Regions from separate parts of the Amycolatopsis sulphurea genome, predicted to be linked through region 1. Evidence: riboswitches for the same ligand, from Rfam matches in the RefSeq annotation. Region 1 holds a riboswitch; each other region holds the start of a gene.
The links. A riboswitch is a leader RNA that binds a small molecule or an ion and turns the genes downstream of it on or off. The one in region 1 is predicted to bind cobalamin.
Positions count from the first base shown of each region.

Region 2: another riboswitch for cobalamin. It lies ahead of ATK36_RS18270 (hypothetical protein); the one in region 1 lies ahead of metE (5-methyltetrahydropteroyltriglutamate--homocysteine S-methyltransferase).
Region 3: another riboswitch for cobalamin. It lies ahead of ATK36_RS30520 (CoA-acylating methylmalonate-semialdehyde dehydrogenase); the one in region 1 lies ahead of metE (5-methyltetrahydropteroyltriglutamate--homocysteine S-methyltransferase).

Region 1 is NZ_PDJK01000001.1:253,568-258,700, reverse strand. It holds gene ATK36_RS01200 (ribonucleoside-diphosphate reductase subunit alpha) at 1-79, shown strand, start outside; gene ATK36_RS01195 (ribonucleotide-diphosphate reductase subunit beta) at 168-1,241, shown strand; cobalamin riboswitch at 1,353-1,532, shown strand; gene metE (5-methyltetrahydropteroyltriglutamate--homocysteine S-methyltransferase) at 1,667-3,931, shown strand; gene ATK36_RS01185 (cytochrome P450) at 4,133-5,133, shown strand, end outside.
Region 2 is NZ_PDJK01000002.1:2,597,075-2,602,207, forward strand. It holds gene ATK36_RS18255 (GNAT family N-acetyltransferase) at 210-1,115, opposite strand; gene ATK36_RS18260 (VanZ family protein) at 1,304-1,957, opposite strand; gene ATK36_RS18265 (Gfo/Idh/MocA family protein) at 2,153-3,049, opposite strand; cobalamin riboswitch at 3,083-3,224, shown strand; gene ATK36_RS18270 (hypothetical protein) at 3,242-3,895, shown strand; gene ATK36_RS18275 (CbiQ family ECF transporter T component) at 3,882-4,961, shown strand; gene ATK36_RS18280 (ABC transporter ATP-binding protein) at 4,958-5,133, shown strand, end outside.
Region 3 is NZ_PDJK01000002.1:5,371,987-5,377,119, forward strand. It holds gene ATK36_RS30515 (short-chain fatty acyl-CoA regulator family protein) at 216-1,616, shown strand; cobalamin riboswitch at 1,651-1,834, shown strand; gene ATK36_RS30520 (CoA-acylating methylmalonate-semialdehyde dehydrogenase) at 2,138-3,637, shown strand; gene ATK36_RS30525 (acyl-CoA dehydrogenase family protein) at 3,646-4,785, shown strand; gene ATK36_RS30530 (enoyl-CoA hydratase/isomerase family protein) at 4,782-5,133, shown strand, end outside.

The DNA of each region.
Region 1 (5,133 bases):
GGTGGACGACGTGGACTTCGTCGCCACCGAAGGCGCCGCCTGCCGTATCGACGACCCCGACTGCGAAGCCTGCCAGTAACCGCCCGACGAGCTGTGAAGGGCCCCTTCACGGACTCTGAGTCCGTGAAGGGGCCCTTCACAGCCCTGAACCTTGAGGTGAGTGGACTATGACCAACGTGGAGAGCACGGACGCGACCGGGCTCGGCCGGATCGAGGTCGGCGCGGGCCGGATCGACGTCGACGACAAGCGGATGATCAACGCCCGCGCCGACGTGAACCAGCTGCTGCCGATGAAGTACCGCTGGGCCTGGGACAAGTACCTGGCCGGCTGCAACAACCACTGGATGCCGACCGAGGTCGCGATGCAGGCCGACATCGCGCTGTGGAAGTCCGCCGACGGCCTGACCGAGGACGAGCGGCAGATGCTCAAGCGCAACCTCGGCTTCTTCGCCACCGCGGAATCCTTGGTGGCCAACAACATCGTGCTCGCGGTGTACCGGCAGATCACCAACCCGGAGTGCCGCCAGTACCTGCTGCGCCAGGCCTTCGAGGAGGCCGTGCACACGCACACCTTCCAGTACATCTGCGAGAGCCTCGGCCTGGTCGAGGGCGAGCTGTTCAACATGTACCGCGAGGTACCGTCCATTTCGGACAAGGACGCCTGGGCGCTGAGGTACACCCAGCACCTGGAGGACCCGGACTTCGAGACCGGCACGCCGGAGGCGGACACCGCGTTCCTGCGCGACCTGGTGGCGTTCTACGTGATCTTCGAGGGCATGTGGTTCTACACCGGTTTCGCGCAGATCCTGTCGCTGGGCCGGCGGAACAAGATGGTCGGCATCGCCGAGCAGTACCAGTACATCCTGCGGGACGAGTCGATCCACCTGAACTTCGGCATCGACTGCATCAACCAGATCAAGATCGAGAACCCGCACCTGTGGACCGAGCAGTTCCAGGCCGAGGTCCGGCAGATGCTGACCGACGCCTGCGAGCTGGAGGTCGCCTACGCGCGCGACACCATGCCGCGGGGCATGCTGGGCCTCTCGGCGCAGCTGTGCGAGCAGTACATGCACTTCATCACCGACCGGCGCGCCCAGCAGATCGGGCTGGCGCCGATCTTCGGGGAGACCGAGAACCCGTTCCCGTGGATGTCGGAGGCGATGGACCTGAAGAAGGAGAAGAACTTCTTCGAGACCCGGGTCATCGAGTACCAGTCGGGCGGCGCGCTGGACTGGGACTGACCCCGCACTCATGATCCCGCACTCCGGGAATCGAGTGCGACTTGTGCCGTCCCCGGCCACGACCCGCTAGGCTCGGCCACGCCACTGGTTCGCCAGTACGTGGCCGAGCCTGTTTTCCGCGCGGCCGCGCACTGGGGAGGCAACAGGGAACCCGGTGCGAATCCGGGACTGCCCCGCAGCGGTATGTGGGAACGACAGCCGTCACCGCGAGAGCGGTACAGCACTGGGCGCGAGCCCGGGAAGCGACGGCCGGTAGGCACGAGCGGTATGCCCACGAGTCCGAAGACCTGCCCGTGGCACGCGCGCCGAAGGCGTGCGTGAGTCCGGGCCTCGTGGGACAAGGCACGACCGAAGCACGGCTCTCGCGTGCCCGGGCTCATCCGGCGAGCACGTGAGGATGCATTGCTGTGAACACACCGGGCACCCTGAACACCCTGGGCACCACGGTCCTCGGTCATCCGAGGATCGGGCCGGACCGGGAGCTCAAGCGAGCGCTGGAGGCCTACTGGGCGGGCAAGGTCACCGAGACCGGCCTGCTGGAGACCGGGCGGAGGCTGCGCGAGCGGACCTGGACCGCTCTGCGCGACACCGGTCTCGGCTCGATCCCGTCGAGCACTTTCTCCCACTACGATCAGGTGCTCGACGTCGCCGCGCTGTTCGGCGCGCTGCCCGGGCGTTTCACCCGGCTGGGCCTTTCCCCGCTGGACACCTACTTCGCCGCCGCCCGCGGGGTGCCGGACGCGCCCGCGCTGGAGATGACCAAGTGGTTCGACACGAACTACCACTACCTCGTCCCGGAACTCGGCCCGGACAGCCGGTTCACGCTGACCGGCACCGCCCCGCTCGACGAGGTCCGCGAAGCGAAGGCGCTGGGCATCACCCCGCGGCCGGTGCTGGTCGGACCGGTCACCTTCCTGTTGCTGGCCAAGGCGGACACCCCCGGGTTCGAGCCGATCGAACTGCTCGACGAGCTGCTGCCCGCCTACGTCGAGCTGCTGCGCCGCCTGCGGGCCGAGGGCGTGGAGTGGGTACAGCTGGACGAACCGGCGTTCGCCGCCGACCGGAGCACCGCCGAGCTGAACGCGCTCACCCGCGCCTACCACGTGCTGGCGAAGGAGACCGAACGGCCGAAGCTGCTGGTCGCCGGATACTTCGGCAAATTGGGCCGGGCGCTGGGTGTCCTCGCCCGCTCCCCGATCGAGGCGCTGGCCGTCGACCTGGTCACCGACGAGTCCTTTGTGGACGATGTGGCGGCGGAAGGCGCGCTGCGCGACAAGGAAATCCTCGCCGGGGTCGTGGACGGGCGCAATGTGTGGCGCACCGATCCGGACCGCGCGCTCGCGTGCGCGCGGCGACTGGCCGGCACCGCTGCCCGGGTCAGCGTGAGCACCTCGTGTTCGCTGCTGCACGTGCCCTACGACGTGACCGCGGAGACGCGGCTCGAACCGCGGCTGCAGAGCTGGCTCGCGTTCGCGCGGCAGAAGGTCGACGAGGTGGTGCTGCTCGGCCGTGCGCTCGACGGCGAGGACGTGGACCTCGCCCCGGCGCGCGCCGCGGTGGCCGATCGCGCCGGCGCCACCGAGCTGACCGACCCGGCGGTCCGCGGCAGGCTCGCCGGGCTGACCGAAGCGGACGCCGTCCGCCCGCCGTACGCGCAGCGTGCCGCCGCCCAGTCGGCCGCGTTGGACCTGCCGGATCTGCCGACCACGACCATCGGTTCCTTCCCACAGACCGGCGACGTGCGCCGCGCCCGCGCCGCGCACCGGGCGGGCAAGCTCGGCGCCGAGGAGTACCGGGGCGCCATGCGCGCGGAGATCGAACGCGTGGTCCGGCTGCAAGAAGACCTCGGCCTGGACGTGCTCGTGCACGGCGAGCCGGAGCGCAACGACATGGTGCAGTACTTCGCCGAGCAGCTGGCCGGGTTCGCGGCCACCGAGCACGGCTGGGTGCAGTCCTACGGTTCGCGCTGCGTGCGCCCGCCGATCCTGTTCGGCGACGTCTCGCGGCCGGAGCCGATGACCGTCGAGTGGGCGCGGTATGCCCAGAGCCTCACCAGCCGCCCGGTGAAGGGCATGCTGACCGGTCCGGTGACCATCCTGGCCTGGTCGTTCGTCCGCGACGACCAGCCGCTCGGCGACACCGCGCGGCAGGTCGCGCTGGCCATCCGCGACGAGGTGGCCGATCTGGAGGCGGCTGGCATCCGCGTCATCCAGGTCGACGAGCCGGCGCTGCGGGAGCTGCTGCCCCTGCGAACGGCCGCGCACGACGCGTACTTCGCCTGGGCGGTGCACGCGTTCCGGCTGGCCACCTCCGGCGTCGAGGACCGCACACAGATCCACACGCACATGTGCTACTCCGAATTCGGCGAGGTGCTGCCCGCGATCGACGCGCTGGAGGCCGACGTGACCAGCATCGAGGCCGCCCGGTCGAAAATGGAGGTGCTGGCCGACCTGACCTCCGCCGGATTCGCCCGCGGCGTCGGGCCCGGTGTCTACGACATCCACTCGCCGCGGGTCCCGGACTCCGGTGAGGTGACCGGCCTGGTCCGCACCGCACTGGCCGCGGTGCCCGCCGATCGCCTGTGGGTCAACCCGGACTGCGGACTGAAGACCCGCGGTTACGCCGAGGTGGAACCCGCACTGCGCCACCTGGTCGGCGCGGCCCGTCAGCTCCGCGGCGAACCCCGCTGAGCCCCGGCCGCTGACCAGTAAAGGCTGTGAAGGGGCCCTTCACGGACTCTGAGTCCGTGAAGGGCCCCTTCACAGCCCTCCAGCCGCCGCTCCGGCTGGTCGGTCTCACCCGGACGGGCCACAGCGCAAACGTTGTCACCGGGTCAACAGCAGCGCACCCTGGGAACTGTCCAAGATCCCCAAGCCTGGAGGTGGTCGGCGATGGCCGGTACGGCAGCCCGGATCGCGGCGTTGCGGGAGCGGGTGCCGCCGTTGACCGCGGTTCCGTTGCCGCGGGCCGTGGACGAGCGATGGCTCGGGGCGCGGTTTCCGGTGCGGGCGCTGGCCGAGCCACCGTCCGGGAGCGGGCTGGCGCCGGTGCTCGGCGACGACGGGCCGCCGGTGGTCGGGCACGCGCCGGACATGATGCGGTTCGGGCTCGAATTCACCATGCGCCGGTTCGCGCAGTACGGGCCGGTGTACTGGACCGGCGCGTTCGGCCGCCGGATCGTGTCGCTGTCCGGGCCGGAGGCCACCCGGATCGCGCTGGTGAACAAGGACAAGGCGTTCTCGCAGGAGGGCTGGAACTTCTTCATCGAGCGCTTCTTCGACCGCGGGCTGATGCTGCTGGACTTCGGCGAGCATCGCCTGCACCGCCGGATCATGCAGGAGGCCTTCACCCGCGAACGGCTGGCCGGCTACGTCACGCAGATGGGCCCGCCGCTGCGCGAGGGCGTCCGCGCCTGGGGCGCCGGCGGGCCGCGGCTGTACTGGGCGCTCAAACAACTCACCCTTGACGTGGCGACCAGGGTGTTCATGGGGCTGCCGGCCGAAACCGGCGGATTCGGCGCGGGGCGGATCAACCGCGCGTTCGTGAGCGCGGTGCGAGCCGGGACGGCGATCGTGCGTTATCCGGTGCCGGGTGGCCGCTGGGCGGCGGGCCTGCGCGGGCGGCGGCTGCTGGAGAACTACTTCGGCGCGAGCCTGCCCGCGAAACGCGCGACGGACGGCGACGACCTGTTCTCCGCGCTCTGCCAGGCCACCACCGAGGACGGCGACCGGTTCGGCGACGCGGACATCGTCAACCACATGATCTTCCTGATGATGGCCGCCCACGACACCACCACCATCACCAGCAGCGCGATGGCCTACTACCTGGCGAAGTACCCGGAGTGGCAGGAGCGCGCCCGCGCGGAATCACTGCGGCTGGGCGACGGACTGCC
Region 2 (5,133 bases), on a different contig from region 1:
CATGTGCACGCAGTCACCGCAGTCCTGGTAGCCGACCTTGCGGTACATCGTGCCGACGCCCTCGTTCGCCGGAGTGAGGAACGCGAACCCGGCGCCGCGCTCGTGCACGCTCCGCAGGGTGTCGGCAAAGTCGGCGTGAGGGGCCCTGCGCAGACGGCGGAGGTCTGTGAAGGGGCCCTTCACGGACTCTGAGTCTGTGAAGGGCCCCTTCACAGACCCGGGACAGGGCTGGCGCACAGTGCGAGGTGGTCGCGCGCCTCGAACACCTCCGCTTCGCCTGCTGCCGGGCGTAATCGATCGAGATGGCAGGTGTCGTCGATGATGACGCGGCAGCCACGGCTCTCTCTGCTGATCACGGTCCTCGACCAACTTTGCCGGGACATGTGCACGCAGTCACCGCAGTCCTGGTAGCCGACCTTGCGGTACATCGTGCCGACGCCCTCGTTCGCCGGAGTGAGGAACGCGAACCCGGCGCCGCGCTCGTGCACGCTCCTGGTGAGCCGTGCGGTGACGGCCGCCGCGAGGCCGCGCCGGCGAAACGGCCCGGCTACCGCGATCCCGGCCACTTCGCTGATGCCGCAAACGATCTCCAGCGCCACCCCGCCGCCGGCGATCTCGCCGCTCACGCAGTCCTGCGCGAGCAGGTGGAGGTCTTCGCGCGTCTGGGCCACCTCGGTGTCGGAGACCTCCGGTCCCGCACCGTACGCGACGTTCTGCATCGACCGCAGCCGCCGCCGGTCGGCGTCCGATTCCGGTTCCCGCAGCCGGAATCCGGGCGGCGCCGGCCGGTCGACGAACCCGGCGGGAGTGCAGGTCATCAACGGGATCCGGCGCTCCAGCCGGTATCCGGCCGAAGTCAGCGCCGTCTCCAGGGCGGGCGCCACCTCGGTGAAGAACTCCAGCCGTGGCAAGAGATCCCGGTCGCGATACGCGGCGGTCAGCTCGGTCAGCTCGGTCAGCTCGGCCGGGGACGGCTCGGCGCCCTCGTCCGGGATCGCGTAGTTGAGCATCGGATTGCTGCTCTCGCGGGAAAAAGTCGCGAGGAACGGTCCGATCCGTTCGGTGTCCCGGCCGCGAGGTGCGGTCGTACGGACATAAGCCTGAATGGCAGACATGCGGAAGAAACCCTTTCGGGCGAAGGAATGCAGGACGCGGCGACGCTCGGGCACGGTGCGTGCGCGAACGGCGGGCTTATTCGCGTCAGGCCGGACCTCGGCCGACGCGGGCCGTGGCGGCGAACATAGGCATTCCTTCGTCCGAAACGGGTACTGCGTTCAGTCTGCCGGTAGGCGCAACCGGATTTTCACGGCTGTTCCGGGTGGCTGAGCCCGGCGTACCGGGCGCTGGACGCGGGACGGCTGCTGTGCAGCTGGATCGGGGCCACGCAGACGGTCCGCCGCAGCTGCTCCGGGATCGCCGGCACCGGCTGATCCAGCCGCCGCCACCCGGGCCGGGTCGCGGCCGCGCCGAGTACCGCACCCAGCGTGTTCAGCAGCACGTCGTCGGTCGAGGTGACCCGGCCGTTGTGGAGCACGAACTGGGTCGCCTCCACCAGCACGGACAGAACCAGCGCGAGAAGGGCGATCCGGCCGGCCGAGCGCAGCCGGGGCACCCGCAGCGGCACCAGCGCGGCCAGCGGCAGCAGCAGGAACAGGTTGCCGAGCACCTGCCACAGCGAGCCTCCGTCGGCGTACGCCTCGGCGAGATCGGCGCCGGGCATCAGGTCCAGCGTGCTGCTGTGGCTGTCGCCGACCGGCATCGTGACCAGGATCAGCACCAGCGCGGCGAGCGTCACGATCAGCACGTCCGCCCCGGCGGTCGCGGAAGCGCGGGCCAGGCTGACACCGGCTCTTCGCCGCCGGCGGACGGTGAGCAACGGCCAGCACAGCATCGCGTACGGCAGCGCGATGGCTGTGGCCGGAATGATCCCCCAGAAAGCGCGCAGCAGAGCACCCATGCGCTTCCCTTCTCGAACCCCTCGGCGAACCGCTTGTTTCCTGCTCCAAGGTCACCATTGCGACGCGGGATCCGCCAGACACACAGGGTGACCCGCCCTATTCGGTGAATCCTTCGGTGGCGGGAAACGGGATCCCGTGCATGGGGTGTCCATAGTGGATCGGAAGAGTCACGCTCCACAAGGGACGATCGAGGGTTATCGGCCGGTCAGCGCGCGTACACGGTCGACGATCCACGCCAGGTGCACACCCCTGCGCACATCACACGGGTGCGTGGAAATTCCGCTGGATACCATGGCCGCGAAATCATCCAGCAGTGCGGTATACGACTCGGCGGCAGTACCCGACCGGCTAAACCTCCGGTAGCCGTGCTCGCCGTACACCGCGACCTCCGCTACGGTCGGTTGCACCGGCAGCCGCAGGGTGAGCGTCGCGGTGCTGGTCGCCCCGTTCTCGTGGGCCAGCAACACATGCCAGAGATCTTCCGCGCCGCGGTGCGCGGCGAGCACCTCGGTGATCGGGCCGAGCGCGGCGTCGAGCAGATCGAACGCGTGCGGTCCGATGTCCGCGAGTGCACCGCCCGACGGGTCTTGCCGCCACGCCGAGCCGGCGTACTGACCGCCGAGCAACGCGCCGGACAGCCAGCGCGCGCCGCCGCCTCGCCAGCCGCCGGCCTGGTTGATTCCGTCGAGCCAGTCGCGGGTCTCCTGTGCGAAACGCAGCGTGAGCATCACCAGCGACGCGACTCCGGCTTCGGTGACCGCGTCGGCCAGCCGCCGCGCGCCGGGCAGGTCGGCGGCGATCGGCTTCTCCAGGATCAGGTGCTTGCCCGCTGCTGCGGCGCGCGGTGCGATCTCTGCCTGCACGGCCGGTGGCACCGCGAAAGCGATCGCGTCGACCTGGTCGAACAGCTCGTCGATGCGGCCGGCGGCCACGGTGTCGTAGGTCTCCGCGAGCGACTGCGCGGCCTCCGGGCGGCGGCTCCACACTGCACTGAGCACGGTGCTCGGATGCTCGGCCAGCCCGGGTGCGTGCACCCTGGCCGCCCACGGACCGGTTCCGACGAGGCCGACGCGCAGCTGTCCGGATTCCACGTCCGGAAGTGTAGGTGTGGCCGCGGTCGCTTCCGAAGAGTGCCTGAGGTGGGTTAACGTCGACGAGTTCTACGCCACGAACGGGGGAAGCCGGTGGGATTCCGGCGCTGGCCCGCAACCGTGAGCGGCCCCTTCGCCGGGCCGCGAGCCGGATCGCCCGCCGTGGCCCGATCGATGCGAGGTTCATCTGACATGCGGTTCACACACGCGCGCCACTGGGGGCGAGTCCTCGCCGGGTGCGTACTTCTGATCGGTACCGGGCTGAGCGGCGCCGCGCCCGCCTCGGCGACCGTGCCCGGCAAGGGCACCGCCGGGTACTGCCCGGACGAAAACGGGGTCACCGTGATCGTCGACTTCCAGGGTCTGGGCGGGGACCCGCTCATCCGCTGCGCTACGGGGCCGCAGGAGAACGGGCTCACTGCGCTGCAGAACGCCGGGCTGGAGCTGGCCGGTTCGGGCAAGTACGGGCTGGCCCTGCTGTGCAAGATCGAGAACAAGCCCGCGGACCAGGCCTGCACCGGAATGCCGCCGGAGAACGCCACCTGGAGCTTCTGGACCGCCACCAACGGCGGCAAATGGGAGTCGAGCCAGGTCGGCGTGCAGGGCTGGAAGCCGCCTGCGGGCAGTTTCGAGGGCTGGTCCTTCGCGATCGGCAAGTCCTACACCGACTACCCGCCGCCGCGGACCGCCCCGGTGCGCAAGGCGAACGATCCCGCGCCCGCCGCCGAATCGTCCACTTCGGACAGCGGTTTCCCGTGGGGACTGGTCGTGGGCATCGTGGTCGTCGTGCTGATCGCGGTGGCCGGGGTGGTCACCGCGATCCGGCGCCGGCGTGGTGCGGCCTAGTCCGCGGGCGCTGCATCCCGGCGCGTGGTGGGTGTGGGCGCTCGCGCTCGCGGTCATCGCGAGCCGGACCACGAACCCGCTGCTGCTCGGGCTGGTGCTCGCGGTGGCCGGGTTCGTCGTGGTCGCCCGGCGTGGCGACGCGCCGTGGGCGCTGGCGTTCCGGATGTACGCACTGGTCGCCGCGGTCATCCTGATCTCGCGGGTGCTGTTCCGGATCCTGATCGGCGGCGAGGACGGCGGGCACGTGCTGTTCACCCTGCCTCGGATTCCGCTGCCCGCCGCGGCCGCCGGGATCGAGCTGCTCGGCCCCACGTCGGCCGAGGAGCTGCTCGGCGGCTTCTACGACGGCCTGCGGCTGGCCACGATCGTGCTCTGTGTCGGCGCCGCGAACGCGCTGGCGAACCCGAAACGCCTGCTGAAAGCGGTGCCGGCGGCGTTGTATGAAGTGGGCACGGCGGTCACCGTCGCGTTGTCCGTGGCACCGCAGCTGGTGGAAAGCGTGCACCGGGTACGGCGTGCGCGAAGGTTGCGGGCCGGGCGGACCCGTGGCCTGCGTTTCGTAAAGGGGATCTTCGTGCCGGTGCTGGCCGATGCGATGGACCGGTCGTTGCAGCTGGCGGCGGCCATGGATTCCCGGGGCTACGGCCGTCGCGGCTACCTCGGACGGCAGGTCCGCGTGCTGATCGCGGTCTGTGTGCTCGCCGGGCTGGCCGGGGTCGCCGTCGGGGTGTACGGCGTGCTGGACGGCTCCTCGTCCTGGCTCGGCGTGCCGATGCTGGTCGCCGGGCTCTTCGTGGCTGCCACCGGTTTCGTGCTCGGCGGACGCCGGGTGCGGCGGACGACTTATCGGCCTGATCCGTGGCGGTTGCCGGAAACGCTGGTCGCGCTATGCGGGGTGGCCGGGTGCGTGCTCGTGCTGGTGGCCGAGCCGGTTTCGCTGGCCACCCCAGCGTCGCCGCCGACGTGGCCGGAGCTGCCCTTGCTGCCCGCGCTCGCGGTGCTCGTCTGTGTGCTTCCCGCTTGGCTCGCGCCGCGCCCGGCGCTCGTCGCGGAGGTGGTCCGATGATCGAGTTCTCGAACGTCGGGATCACTTACCAGGGTGCCGCCCGGCCGGTGTTCACCGATCTCACCTTCGAGGTCGAAGAGGGCGAGCTGTGCCTGGTGGCCGGCCGCACTGGAGTCGGTAAGTCGACTTTGCTCGGGGTGATGAACGGGCTGGTGCCGCACTTCACCGGCGG
Region 3 (5,133 bases), on a different contig from region 1:
AACCTGCTCACGTGCTGGACCGGGGCCTGCGCCCTCTGCCAACGAGAACTACCCCCATAACAAAGCCCTATCAGAGTCCGTGAAGGGACCCTTCACAGCCTTCAAGTCCGCATGGGGACAAGCGTGGCAGCAAGGGCGGGGTGGGGGCCATCGTGGCGGCTGTGAAGTGTTGTGCAGGTTTCCCGGGGGCTTGTAATAGTTGTTAAAGTCGGGGGATGGAGAAGGTGTACGCCGGTGCGCGGGTGCGGCAGCTGCGGGAGGACCGTTCCCTTTCGCAGTCCGAATTGGCCAGGGCGCTCGGCATCTCGCCCAGTTACGTCAACCAGCTGGAACACAACGGCCGCCCGCTCACCCTCGCCGTGCTGCTGAAGCTCACCGGGCAGTTCGGGGTGGACGCGGAGTTCTTCGCCGCGCAGGACACCGCGCGTCTCGTCGCCGACGTGCGGGAAGTGTTCGCCGACGACACTCTCGACGGAGCGGTCTCGCCCGGCGCGGTGGACGAGCTGACCACGAAACTGCCCGACGTCGCGCGGATGGTGGTCGCGCTGCACCGGCGTTACCGGGAATCGGTGGAGAACATCGCCGCGCTCACCGCGGAGCAGGGCATGGACCAGACCGCCGCGCAGCAGCCGCACGAACAGGTGCGTGATTGGTTTTACACCCGTAATAACCACGTCGCGGCGCTCGACCGCAGTGCCGAAGAGCTGTCCGCGCATCTGAGGCTGCGTCCCGGCGAGGTGCGTTCGGGGCTGATCACCGCGTTGCAGGACCGGCACGGCGTCCGGGTGGTCAGCGAGCCGCTGGGTACCGGACGGCACGAATTCGACGGCCGCCGCAAGGTGTTGCGGCTCGCGCCCGCGTTGCGGCCGGGGCAGGCCGCGTTCCGGCTCGCCTCGGAGCTGGCGATGCTGGAATCAGGAGACGAGATCACGCGGCTGGCCGAGCGGGCCGGGTTCGGCGACGAGACCGCCCGGCGGCTGCTGCGCATCGGGCTGGCGAACTACTACGCGGGCGCGCTGGTGTTGCCGTATCGGGTTTTCCTGGGCGCGGCCGAACGGCTGCGCTACGACGTCACCCTGCTGTCCGGCGAGTTCGGCGTGGGCTTTGAAACGGTCTGCCACCGGCTGTCCACATTGCAGCGTCGCGGTGCACGCGGCGTGCCGTTCTCCTTCGTGCGGGTGGACCGCGCGGGCAACATCTCGAAACGCCAGTCCGCCACCGGGTTCCACTTCTCCCGGGTCGGCGGCTCGTGTCCACTGTGGATAGTCTACGAGGCGTTCGCCGCGCCCGGCCGGATCCTCACCCAGATCGCCGAGCTGCCGGACGGCAAGAAGTACTTCTGGCTCGCCCGCACGGTCACCGGCAGCACCGGCGGGCACGGCGAACCGGGCAAGACCTTCGCCATCGGGCTCGGCTGCGAACTGCGGCACGCCGTGCGCCTGGTCTACTCCGACGGGCTGGCGCTGGGCGCCGGCGCCGCGGTGACCCCGATCGGGATGGGCTGCAAGGTGTGCGAACGCCCGGCCTGCCCGCAGCGGGCGTTCCCGGCGATCGGCCGGCCGCTGCGGGTGGACGAGCACGCCAGCGGGGTGCTGCCCTACCCGCCGGCGCCGTGACCGCGCGATGAGGGCTGCGCCACTCTCGACATAGTAGGACTTCCTACTTTATGGTGTCACCAAGGTCCACGGTGCAGGGAAGTCCGGTGCGAATCCGGCGCGGTCCCGCCACTGTGACCGGGGAGCGGTCCCCGAGGCAAGGCCACTGGCGCGAGCCGGGAAGGCCGGGGCGCCGCAGATCCGGGAGCCAGGATACCGGCTGTGGACGTCCGTGTTCGTCCACGAGGATGGAGCAGAACGCATGCGGATTCTTCCTGCCTGCGCGAACGCCGCCGGTCCACCCCAGGTGCCCCGGTAGCGCCGCCGCGCCCGTCCGGCGGGCGCGGCAGCGGTGGCGTGCCCGGTGCCTGCCGTGCCGGGGCCGTGCGCTGTGACGGGCCGATCGGCGCCCGGGCAGTGGTGTGCGGTCCCCGGTGCCCGGGGTGACCGCGCTCGTCATCCGGTGCCTGCGCCCTGCCGGTCGTCGCGGCTCGCTGCCGTGCGCCCCGGCCTCCTCCTGCGTGCTTTCCGAAAGGCTGATCATGATCCCCGAACTCACCCACTTCATCGGAGGCAAGCCGATCCCCGGCACCTCCGGGCGGTTCTCCGACGTCTTCGACCCCAGCACCGGCGCGGTGCAGGCACGAGTACCGCTGGCCTCCGTCGATGAGGTCGCCGCCGCGGTGGACATCGCCGTCGAAGGGCAGCGGGAATGGGCGCGGTGGAACCCGCAGCGGCGCGCCCGGGTGCTGATGCGCTTCCTCGACCTGGTGCGCCACGGCGAGGACAGCCTCGCGCAGCTGCTGTCGTCCGAGCACGGCAAGACCGTCGCCGACGCGCACGGCGACATCCAGCGCGGGCTCGAAGTGGTCGAGTTCGCGCTCGGTATCCCGCACCTGCTCAAGGGCGAGTACAGCGACAGCGCGGGCACCGGCATCGACGTCTACTCGATGCGGCAGCCGCTCGGCGTGGTCGCCGGGATCACCCCGTTCAACTTCCCGGCGATGATCCCGCTGTGGAAGGCCGCGCCGGCGATCGCCTGCGGCAACGCGTTCGTGCTCAAGCCGTCCGAGCGGGACCCGTCCGTGCCGCTGCGGCTGGCGGAGCTGTTCCTCAAGGCCGGTCTGCCGCCGGGCGTGTTCTCGGTGGTCAACGGCGACAAGGAGGCGGTCGACGCGCTCCTGACCGAGCCCCGGGTGCAGGCGGTCGGTTTCGTCGGGTCGTCCGACATCGCGCAGTACGTGTACGCCACCGCGGCCGCGCACGGCAAGCGGGCGCAGTGCTTCGGCGGTGCGAAGAACCACATGATCGTGATGCCCGACGCCGATCTCGACCAGGTCGTGGACGCGTTGGTCGGCGCCGGTTACGGGTCCGCGGGGGAGCGGTGCATGGCGATCTCGGTCGCCGTCCCGGTCGGCGAGGCCACCGCGGACGCACTCGTCGAGCGGCTCGCCGAACGGGTGCGGAACCTGAAGGTCGGCCCGGCGCTGGCCGAGACGTCCGACTTCGGGCCGCTGGTCACCGCCGCGGCCGCACAGCGTGCCCGGGATTACGTCCGCGTCGGCGTGGCGGAGGGCGCCGAACTGGTGGTGGACGGCCGCGACCTGACCGTGCCCGGTCACGAGAACGGCTTCTTCCTGGGCGGCTGCCTGTTCGACCGGGTCACCCCGGACATGCGGATCTACCGGGAGGAGATCTTCGGCCCGGTCCTTTCGATCGTGCGGGCCGACACGTACGAGGAGGCCCTGCGGCTGCCGAGCGAGCACGAATACGGCAACGGCGTCGCGATCTTCACCCGCGACGGCGACACCGCGCGGGACTTCACCTCGCGCGTCGACACCGGCATGGTCGGGGTGAACGTGCCCATTCCGGTGCCGATCGCCTACCATACCTTCGGCGGCTGGAAGCGGTCCGGCTTCGGCGACCTCAATCAGCACGGCCCGGACTCGATCCGCTTCTACACCAAGACGAAGACGGTCACCTCGCGCTGGCCGTCCGGCATCAAGGAAGACGCCTCCTTCGTCATCCCGACGATGGACTGAGGCCCGCCATGCATCTCACCGACGAACAGCGTGCGGTACGCCAGACGGCGGCGGAGTTCGCCGCGGAGCATCTGGCCCCGCACGCGGTGGACTGGGACCGGAACCGGCATTTCCCGGTCGACGTGCTGCGCAAGGCGGCGCAACTCGGGCTCGGCGGCCTGTACCTGCCCGAGGACGTCGGCGGCTCCGAGCTGGGCCGGTTCGACGGCGTGCTCGCCTTCGAGGCGCTGGCGACCGGCTGCCCGTCGATCGCCGCGTACATCTCGATCCACAACATGGTCACCGCGATGATCGACCGCTTCGGCGATACCGCGCAACGGCATCGGTACCTGCCCCGGATGTCCACAATGGAGGCTCTGGGCAGCTACTGCCTGACCGAGCCGGGCGCGGGTTCGGACGCGGCCGCGCTCACCACGAAGGCCCGCCGGGACGGCAGCGAGTACGTGCTGGACGGGGTCAAGCAGTTCATCTCCGGCGCGGGAACGGCCGAGGTGTACGTGGTGCTGGCCCGCACCGGCGGCCCCGGTGCGCGCGGGATCTCCGCGTTCATCGTGGAGCGGGACACCCCCGGTCTTTCCTTCGGCCCCAACGAAAGCAAGATGGGCTGGCACGCGCAGCCGACCCGGCAGGTGATTCTGGACGGAGTGCGGGTCCCGGAGAGCGCGCTGCTCGGCGAAGCCGGGAGCGGGTTCCGGGTCGCGATGGCGGCGCTGGACGGCGGGCGGCTGAACATCGCCGCGTGCTCGCTCGGCGGGGCGAAGACCGCGCTGGACAAGGCGGTTCGGCACCTCACCGAACGCAAAGCCTTCGGCAGCCCGCTTTCCGAGGCGCAGGCGCTGCAGTTCCGGCTTGCCGACATGCGCACCGAGCTGGAAGCGGCGCGGACCCTCCTGTGGCGCGCGGCCGACGCCTACGATCGGGGTGATCCGGAGGCGACCCCGTTGTCCGCGATGGCGAAGCGGTTCTGCACCGACACCGGGTTCGCCGTCGCGAACGAGGCGCTCCAGCTGCACGGGGGCTACGGCTACCTCACCGAATACGGCGTGGAGAAGATCGTGCGCGATCTGCGCGTGCACCAGATCCTGGAAGGGACCAACGAAATCATGCGGGTCATCATTTCCCGCCGGATGCTGCAGGAGGCCTCGTGAGTGAAGTCGAGTTCATCGTCCACAGCGGACTCGGCCGGATCACGCTGAACCGGCCACGCGCGCTCAACGCGCTGAACCACGAGATGGTCCGCGCCATCATCGCGCAGTTGCAGTCCTGGCGGGACGACGCCGGTGTCCGCGCGGTGCTGGTCGAGGGCGCCGGCGAGCGCGGCCTGTGCGCGGGCGGGGACATCCGGTCGATTTACGAGGACGCCAAGGCCGGCGGTACGGACTCGCTCGAGTTCTGGGCCGACGAGTACCGGATGAACGCGCTGATCGGCCGGTACCCGAAGCCGTACCTGGCGATCATGGACGGGATCGTGATGGGCGGTGGGGTCGGCGTTTCCG